4 regions of the Arthrobacter sp. Z1-15 genome follow, and region 1 is predicted to be linked to each of the others. Evidence: riboswitches for the same ligand, from Rfam matches in the RefSeq annotation. Region 1 holds a riboswitch; each other region holds the start of a gene.
The links. A riboswitch is a leader RNA that binds a small molecule or an ion and turns the genes downstream of it on or off. The one in region 1 is predicted to bind S-adenosylmethionine.

Region 1 (2,194 bases):
CGGCTCTTCAACCGGCGTGCCCAGCCACCGGGTGACCCGCTCGGCGGATCCGGCAATGGTCAGCGAATTCAGCTTCACGGCACCGGGCATGCCGGGCAGGGCAGCGGAGGGATGCAGCGGCTCAGTGCCCTCGTCCCAGCGCAGCATGTAGGGCACCTGGGGGTCGGCGATGAGGCCGTTGATGCCGATCTGGCGCCAGGTCAGTTCCTGGCCGTCGGGAAACTTGCGGTTGCCCGGGACCGACTCGCGGCCCAGGCGCTCTTCAAACGGAGACAGATCGTCCACTGCAACGCACCAGCCCATCCAGCCGCCGCCGCATTCGGAGCGCTGCCGAACGGCCTGTCCGAAAGGAGCTTTGTCTGATGCCGGGTGGCTCAGGGCCTCCACCACCTCGACATACTGGTGGTTAGCCAGAGGAAGAATCATGTTGCGGGTGCCGAAACGGGGGTGGACGCCACCCTTGACGAAGTCCGCTCCCAGAGCGGAAGCAATCCTCTCGGTCGTGGCCAAAAGACCGTCGGATTCACAGGCATAAGATACATGGTCCAAGCGCATGCGGCCCATAATTGCACGTTGTGACCGACCTCTCGACCAAGGTAACCCTAACTGCGTGTACTTACTTTTTCTGCCCGCGGATCGGGTGCTTTTCCGCCGCTGAGCACGGCCCGGGAATCCCTGCTCTTGAGGGCAGGGCCGCTGGCCAAAAACAGCACGGTAAGCCGTACTGCCCGCTCGGCGGTGGTGCTGCAACGCAGGGAAATGAACCGTCACAGAGGTTGCGGGGTTCGGGGTTATCCGTTTTCATAGGGGGAATAGGTCATGAGTGCCAGCAGATAGCCCCGGCTTGCTGGCCGGCAACCCTCCAACCGCGGTGGGGTGCCCCGGGTGAAGACCTGGCTGTACGTCAATCGGGCGTATGGCAAGCGCGGGTCACACGTGGCTGCCGGCTCTTTCCCGGCTAGAAGTCTCGATGCGGCCCCTGGTCAATAGGGAGCAATGCCATGTCAGGAAACTGGTCCTTCGAAACCCGTCAGATCCATGTGGGACAGGAGCCCGACGCCGTCACCGGTGCCCGTGCACTGCCGATCTACCAGACGACGTCGTTCGTCTTTCCCAGCGCCGAAGCGGCTGCCAACCGGTTTGCCCTGGCTGAGCTCGCGCCGATCTACACACGAATCGGCAACCCCACCCAGGAAGCGGTGGAAAACCGGATCGCGTCCCTTGAAGGCGGGCTCGGTGCGCTGCTGCTCGCCTCGGGGCAGGCCGCGGAGACCTTCGCGATCCTGAACGTCGCCGAAGCCGGCGACCACATTGTCGCCAGCCCCAGCCTGTACGGCGGCACCTACAACCTCTTTAAGCACACCCTGAAGAAGTTCGGCATCGAGACCACCTTTGTGCAGGACCCGGACAACCTCGACCAGTGGCGCAGCGGCGTGCAGCCCAACACCAAGGCGTTTTTCGGCGAAGTGGTCTCCAACCCGCGCCAGGACGTCCTGGACATCGAAGGCATCAGCGCCGTCGCGCATGAGGCCGGCGTCCCGCTGATTGTGGACAACACCCTGTCCACCCCGTACCTGATCCGTCCCATTGAATGGGGAGCGGACATTGTGGTGCATTCGGCCACGAAATACCTGGGCGGCCACGGGACCTCGATTGCCGGCGTCATTGTCGATTCGGGCAACTTCGACTTCGGCGCCGATCCGGAGAAGTTCCCCGGGTTCAACACCCCGGACGAGAGCTACAACGGCCTGGTGTACGCCAGGGACCTGGGAGCCGACGGCGTCCTGGGCGCCAACCTCGCCTACATCCTCAAGGCCCGGGTGCAGCTGCTGCGCGACCTCGGTTCGGCCGTCTCACCGTTCAACGCGTTCCTCATCGCCCAGGGGCTGGAGACGCTGAGCCTGCGGGTGGAACGGCACGTGGCCAACGCCGTCGCAGTCGCCAACTGGCTCGAAGCGCACGACGACGTCATCTCGGTCGCCTACGCGGGCCTTGAGTCCAGCCCGTGGTTTGAGCGCGGACGCAAGTACGGGCCGCGCGGCACCGGTGCCATTGTTTCCTTCGACATCACCGGCGGCATCGAGGCGGGGAAACGCTTCGTGGATGCGCTGGAGCTGCACTCCCATGTGGCGAACGTGGGCGACGTCCGCTCCCTGGTGATCCATCCGGCGTCGACCACACACAGCCAGCTGGG
Region 2 (2,194 bases), 400 kb from region 1:
CCGGCACGGTTGTTCAGCTGCACGCCGATCTCCCGCCACTGCTGCTCGATCAGTTCGAAGGCCGGTTTGATGACCACTGAGTTGTTGGAGCTGGTGACGGTGACCTCGAGTTTCTCGCCGTCCTTCTCGCGGATGCCGTCGCTGCCTTCCTGCCAGCCGGCGTCGTCCAGCAGCTGCCGGGCTTCCTCCGGGTTGTAGGCCAGGTCAGCGCTCAGGTCCACGAAGCCGGGGGCCTGATGGTTCAGGACCGACGCCGCCAGCGTGTAGCTCTCGGAGAGCACCGTGTCCTTGATGGTCTGCCGGTCGATGCCCGCCTGCAGGGCCTGCCGTACGGCGGGATCGGCCAGCTTTCCGCTGCCGGTCCGCACGGCGGCCATGTTCACCGTGAGGTCCACGCCGTCGGCCGCGAGCACCTGGTTGCCGCTGGATGCCAGCGCCGCCTCGTCCACCGGCTGCAGACCGCGGACCAGATCTACCTGGCCGGACTGCACGGCGCCGGCGCGGTGCGCGACCTCGGGCAGGTATTTGATGACCACCTTGTCCAGGTGGGCCTCGCCCGGGTTCTCCGCCCCGTCCGGAGCCCAGGCGTAGCCGTCCCGCTTGGCGAGCACGACTTCCTCATCGGGCTTTTCGGATTCGTAGACGAAGGGCCCGGAGCCGGAAATGGACGAGATGGCCGACTGCCCGGCCGCGTCCTTCTGCAACGTGGCCGGGGAGACGAGTCCGGCAGTGACGGAGGAGGTGGCGCGCAGGAAGTTGGAGTTCGGGGCGTTCAACGTGACCACCACCTGGTCCGTGCCGGTTACTTCGCTGGTTTGGTAGCCGGCGAAGTCCACGTTCGGCTGGATCTGGGCGGCGGGAAGGCCCAGGCCAAAGCTGTCCAGGTTGGCCTTCACCGCCGCGGCGTCGAGCGGGGTGCCGTCGCTGAACGTGACGCCGGGGCGGATGGTGAAGGTGAATTCGGTGCTGTCGGCGTTGGCCGAGAAGGCCGAGGCGATCCAGGGAACCAGCTCACCCTTCTCCGGGTCAAAGTAGGTCAGCCGGTCCAGCACCGAGTTCAGCACGTTGGACTTCTCGTAAAAGCGCGCGGCCTGGGTCTGCCAGTTGTTGATGGGGGTGACCTCGGCGTACACCAGCGTGCCGCCGTCGACCGGTTCACCGGACGTCCCGGCCGCGGCGTTGGTGCCTGCTGTCTGGGAACCGGATCCGCAGGCAGACAGGGTCAGTGCCGCCGCGGCCAGGAGCGCCGCGACCCGCAGGGGAGTGCGGGAAGCAACCGAGGTGCGGGAGGTGCGGGAGGTGCGGGCCGCAAATATGCGGGGGGATCGGGGGGAGTCGTGCATGGGATCCTCTCGGGTCGCACCGAGGAACACGGCATTCGAGCACGCAGGAGCCGCTGCTGCACAGCTCTGCAGCTCGGGCCCAACGGGGAAGTGAGTCCATCGGTCCTGGCATGAGCACCGGCCCCGAAGGGTGGTTGCTGCGGCGTCAACGAGCCAGGTCTCTCAGCCGCTCTGGATGGGAAATGTCCGGATTCGAGAAGCGGACACCACCATGGAAGCTTGGCGGAGGCCGTCCGGGCAAGAGAATGACGCCGCGTTGCCGCAAACTCCGCAGCGTGACGTCATGCGTCTCTTCCTGCGTCACACAGGTGTCATAAACGTCCGCGGAGCAGGCGGTTCGGCCGGCGCGACGGCGTGCGGCCGGGCTTGGCGGCGGACCGTTCCCCGGGTGCCCGGTAGCGCACGCGCCGGCCGGCGTCGCTGAGCAGCAACACGCCGTCGACCATAGTTTCGCGCAGTTCCATCAGTGCGAACTGGTACCGCTCCGGCGCCCGGGAGGAATCACGGAGGTAGCGGGTGCAGGCTGTGGACATGCGCATCAGCACATCGGTGTTGGCGGAGCCGCTGCGCAGATGGGCGAGGGTTTCGATCATGCGCTCGCGTGCATCCAGCACGGTGGCGCGGCAGCGTTCCTCGTCGCCGGCGCCCTCGATCACCTGCGGTTCGATCGGGGCCAGCGGACGCTTCAGGTGCAGATCCGTGATGAGTGCGTTCAGGGCCGCATTTTCGTCGCGGCGGTCAATGCCTGCCCGGATGCTCCAGCCGGCGGCGGTTCCCAGAACGAGCGCCGCGAGGGCCAGGAGGGACACTGCCAGCCAGTCCATACAAGACCTCCGGAAGAAGCGTTCTTC
Region 3 (2,194 bases), 1.2 Mb from region 1:
CGCTCCGGTGCCAGCTCAGCGCCAATCAGCCACTGCGCCAGGCCGGCGTTAAGGCTTCCGGTGACGGGATCTTCGGTGATGCCGAGCCCGGGCACAAAGGCGCGGACCTCGTAGTCGGTTTCAGCGTCCGCAGGCTGCGCGCCGATGACACCCACGCGCAGGCTTCCCATGACAACCGGATCCGGCTTCAGTGCCAGCACCGCTGCGGCATCCGGGAGCAGCAGTCCCAGCCAGCCGGGTCCGTTGTCGATCCAATTGGAGGCAAGGATCTGGGTGCGGTCCAGGTTCAGGGCCTTCAGCGCCTGGTCAAGGACCTCGTCTTCAAGCGGTCCCGAGCGCAGCAGCGGCGGTGCGGCGAAAGCGGCAATGCCGGCATTGGCGTGCAGCGTCACGAGGCCGATTCCGCATTCCTGCACGACGACGTCGGGATAGCGCCGCTTGTTCCCGGCCTCCAGCCACGCGTGGCAGGTTCCCAGCGTGGGGTGCCCGGCAAAGGGAATCTCGCCGCCCGGGGTGAAGATGCGGACCCGGTAGTCAGCCCCGTCCCTAGTGGGCGGCAGCACGAACGTGGTTTCCGACAAGTTGGTCCACCGCGCAAAAGACTCCATGTCGGAGTCCGAAAGGCCTTCGGCTTCCAGAACCACGGCAAGGGGATTGCCCAGATACGGTTCACTGCCAAAGACGTCCACCTGTTTAAACCACCGCTGTTTCATAGCCAAACTCTATCCCCTGGCTGCCGGGAGTTTTATGAAGCGGAGTTTTACGAAGTAAGGCATCCGTTTGCAACCCTGCATCGGCCGCGCCTACCTTGGGAGAAGAATCAAGAGTTCCAGCCACGGGCCCTGGCCGGCTGGACGGCAACCCTCTCGCCGTAGCGGGGTGCTCCAGGTGACGATTCGGCCGCCCGGCGAGACTCTCCCGGCTGCGGCAAGTACCGCGCTGGTGGCGCCGCGGCCGTAATGGCCGCCGGCACCGCGCTTAAGGCAGAGGATCTTTCCACCATGTCCCTTGTTAGCGACCTTCAGCCGGCAGCCCTGCGCCGCGCCTTTTCACGTTTCCCGTCCGGCATTGCCGCTTTGTGCGCGGTGGTCGACGGAGAGCCGCAGGGAATTGTTGCCTCGTCCTTTACCGTGGGCGTGTCCATGGACCCGCCCCTGGTCCTGTTTGCCGTACAGAACACGTCCCGCACCTGGCCGGTGCTCCGGCCGGCAACGCGGATCGGCGTATCCATCCTGGGCTCCGAACACGAGGGAATCTGCAAACAGATCGCATCCAAAACCGGCGACCGTTTCGCCGGGCTTGACCTGCACACCGACGAGTCCGGTGCCCTGTTCCTGGACCGTGCCGCCCTGTGGCTGGAGTGCTCAGTGGAGAACGAGGTGCCCGCGGGCGACCACACAGTGGTGCTGCTGCGGGTTCACGGCCACACCTCCCACGACGACGCCCATGAGCCGCTGGTCTTCCACAGGTCGGCGTTCCGGCAGCTCAGCGTCCCTGAATTCGCCTGACCGGAAAGCGCCGCCGGGAACTGGAAATTGGAAGCCGCGTCAATTCATTTTCCGCGGCACATTCCTTGCCGGCACGGCCTCCGTTACCAAACCTTTACATCATGCCATGGACGGACTATTGTTCTTCGGATTACTTCGAAAGGAAGTAGCGGAGATGAGCACAAACAGAAATGTCCACGGCACATCACACAAAAAGGGAAAGCCCGGCAGCCGGCCGGGTTTGCCGCTTTCACGGAAGGCTTTGCTTCCGGCAGCAGTACTGGGCCTTCTACTGGCAGGGTGCACCGCGCAGGAGGAGCCGGAGACCGCTTCCAGTAAGCCGGCCTCGCCTTCAGCCTCTGCCGAGGAGCCGGCCCGGCCGTCCTCTTCAGCCGGCGAGCCCGGCACAAACGGCCTCAGTCTGGAGATCGCGCCGAATGCCACCCAGGCACCCGGCACAGAGGCCTCGCCGAATGCCGCCCAGACACCGGATGATTCAGCTGTGCAGGCTCTGTTCCGGGCGGACAATCCCGTGAGCGTGGAAACTTTCTTTCAGCAGCAGCCGCAGTGGCGTCCCGCCAACGCTAGCGTCGTGCTGGAGGAATCCGGCAGCGGAACCGGCACCTTCGAGCTGCCCGCTATGGAACCGGGGACCAGCTTCACCTCTTATCTCACCTGCAACCAGCCGGGGGCCTACGACATCGAGG
Region 4 (2,194 bases), 990 kb from region 1:
TCCTCCGGTCGGTCAGGAACATTTGACTGTGCTGGGAATCGCGCCACTGTTGGCGCGATGCAGCCTGAGCTGCCCGCCGTCGTGATCTGTTGGCTAGGGCGGTAACTCCGAATCCTGCTAGGACAAAGGCAGGCTGCCCCCAAAAGAATCCCGATGTATGAACATAAGTTCCGTTGAGGCCGTAAAAGCGTGCATAATCCGCTCTGATTGAAAGGTGCACTGTTTCGCCCGGTTCCAGAACGATTCCCCACACTTCAAGGGACGCCGGCCGGTGTCCCGCCGAGAGTTGTGCAACCAGGTTTCTGGCCGCGGCCCATGAGTTCTCGTAGTTTTGTTGAAGATTTGCCTGGGCCTGCTCCGACTTGGTGAGATGGCCGCCGGACCGCCGATAGCCGCGGAAAACGCGGTAACCGTTCCGCACCGTACGGATCACCAAAACAATGGTGAGCACAACCCACATCAGGAAAATGGCGAGTTGAATGAGGGCCTGAACATTGACACTGCTGCCGGACTGGAGGTTGATGTTTGTCCCCAGGGCCGCGCCGAGATAAAGCGCAAAAACACCAACAAACGGCACGATCCAGCTCAGGTGTCTTTTCATGTCGCACACAATAGCGACTGGGCGCGCCAGCGGAAGCGTGTTTTGGGTCCGGCAACGGGCGGGACCCCGGCCGGCGGCAGGGGTGGGCAGCAACGGGCAGGTTCACAAAAGGTCATTGACTTCCCAAGCGCTGCAGTGCTGTGCAGATACTGGAGCCGAAGGATCATGAGTCCCAACGCGAAGCTCTGGCTGGTTGGGCGGCAACCCTCTTCTCCGTAGCGGGGTGCCCCAGATGAGGATCCGGCCGTCCCGCGTCCGCGGACGGCAAGTACGGCGCTCCTTTGCGGGTGCGTCCCGTTCCGAAAGGTTCGCCATGTCAGAGCAGAGCATCCCCGCGACCGAAGAGAGCAGCCGGCGGCAGATCCGCTTCAATGCCTTCGACATGAACTGCGTGGGCCACCAGTCGCCGGGCCTGTGGCGCCACCCGCAGGATAAGTCCGCCGAGTACACCGACCTCCGCTACTGGGCCCATCTGGCCAGGACCTGCGAAAAAGGGCTGTTTGACGGCATTTTCCTCGCGGATGTGCTGGGCACCTACGACGTGTACGGCAGCTCCAACGAGGCCACCCTGCGGCAGGGAACCCAGGTTCCGGTCAATGATCCGCTGCTGCTGGTGTCCGCGATGGCCCTGGTCACTGAACACCTCGGCTTCGGCGTCACTGCCGGAACCGCGTACGAGCATCCTTATCCGTTTGCCCGCCGGCTCTCCACGCTTGACCACCTCACCAACGGCCGGGTCGGCTGGAACGTCGTGACCGGGTACCTGCCCTCCGCCGCCCGGAACCTGGGGGCTGAAGACCAGCTGGAACACGATGAGCGCTACAACCACGCAGATGAGTACCTCGAAGTAATCTACAAACTGCTGGAAGGCTCCTGGGAGGACGGCGCCGTCGTCCGCGACAAGGAGACCGGCGTTTTCACCGACCCGGCCAAGGTTCATGACATCAACCATGAAGGCAAGTACTTCAAAGTTCCGGGAATCCACATCAGCGAGCCGTCGCCGCAGCGCACGCCGGTGATTTATCAGGCCGGCGCCTCCCCGCGGGGCATTACGTTTGCGGCTGCCAACGCCGAGGCGGTTTTTGTCGGAGCGCCCACCAAGGAAAAGCTGAAGGCAACGGTCACGAAAATCCGGGACGCCGCCGAGGCCGCAGGCCGGGACCGGCATTCCATCCGGATCTACACGCTGATGACCGTTATCACTGCCGCCACCGCAGCAGAAGCCGCCGCCAAACACGAGGACTACCAGCAGTACGCCAGCCATGAGGGTGCCCTGGCGCTGATGTCCGGGTGGATGGGCGTGGACCTGTCCGGCTACAACCTGGACGAGCCGCTGGGCAACGTGAAATCCAATGCCATCCAGTCCGCCGCGGGCAACTTCCAGAAGCCCAAGGACGACGGCGAACCCTGGACGGTGCGCGACATCGCCGATTCAGTGGGGATCGGCGGCCTGGGGCCGCGGATGGTGGGTTCGGGAGCGGAAATCGCCGAGGAGATGATCCGCTGGGTGGAAGAGACCGACGTCGACGGTTTCAACCTTGCCTACGCGGTTACGCCGGGCACCTTCGAGGACATCGTCGAGTTTGTGGTGCC

Region 2: it holds a riboswitch for S-adenosylmethionine, as region 1 does, so the genes downstream of both, M1D40_RS03500 (ABC transporter substrate-binding protein) here and M1D40_RS05275 (bifunctional o-acetylhomoserine/o-acetylserine sulfhydrylase) in region 1, are expected to answer to the same signal.
Region 3: it holds a riboswitch for S-adenosylmethionine, as region 1 does, so the genes downstream of both, M1D40_RS10910 (flavin reductase family protein) here and M1D40_RS05275 (bifunctional o-acetylhomoserine/o-acetylserine sulfhydrylase) in region 1, are expected to answer to the same signal.
Region 4: it holds a riboswitch for S-adenosylmethionine, as region 1 does, so the genes downstream of both, M1D40_RS00875 (LLM class flavin-dependent oxidoreductase) here and M1D40_RS05275 (bifunctional o-acetylhomoserine/o-acetylserine sulfhydrylase) in region 1, are expected to answer to the same signal.

The regions. Positions count from the first base shown of each region.
Region 1 is NZ_CP096454.1:1,153,346-1,155,539, forward strand. Features, by position in the region: gene M1D40_RS05270 (VOC family protein) at 1-555, opposite strand, end outside; SAM riboswitch class IV at 816-932, shown strand; gene M1D40_RS05275 (bifunctional o-acetylhomoserine/o-acetylserine sulfhydrylase) at 1,002-2,194, shown strand, end outside.
Region 2 is NZ_CP096454.1:749,203-751,396, forward strand. Features, by position in the region: gene M1D40_RS03500 (ABC transporter substrate-binding protein) at 1-1,343, opposite strand, end outside; SAM riboswitch class I at 1,437-1,525, opposite strand; gene M1D40_RS03505 (hypothetical protein) at 1,655-2,167, opposite strand.
Region 3 is NZ_CP096454.1:2,386,228-2,388,421, forward strand. Features, by position in the region: gene M1D40_RS10905 (PhzF family phenazine biosynthesis protein) at 1-713, opposite strand, end outside; SAM riboswitch class IV at 819-940, shown strand; gene M1D40_RS10910 (flavin reductase family protein) at 1,002-1,508, shown strand; gene M1D40_RS10915 (hypothetical protein) at 2,020-2,194, shown strand, end outside.
Region 4 is NZ_CP096454.1:167,185-169,378, forward strand. Features, by position in the region: gene M1D40_RS00870 (hypothetical protein) at 1-610, opposite strand, end outside; SAM riboswitch class IV at 763-878, shown strand; gene M1D40_RS00875 (LLM class flavin-dependent oxidoreductase) at 915-2,194, shown strand, end outside.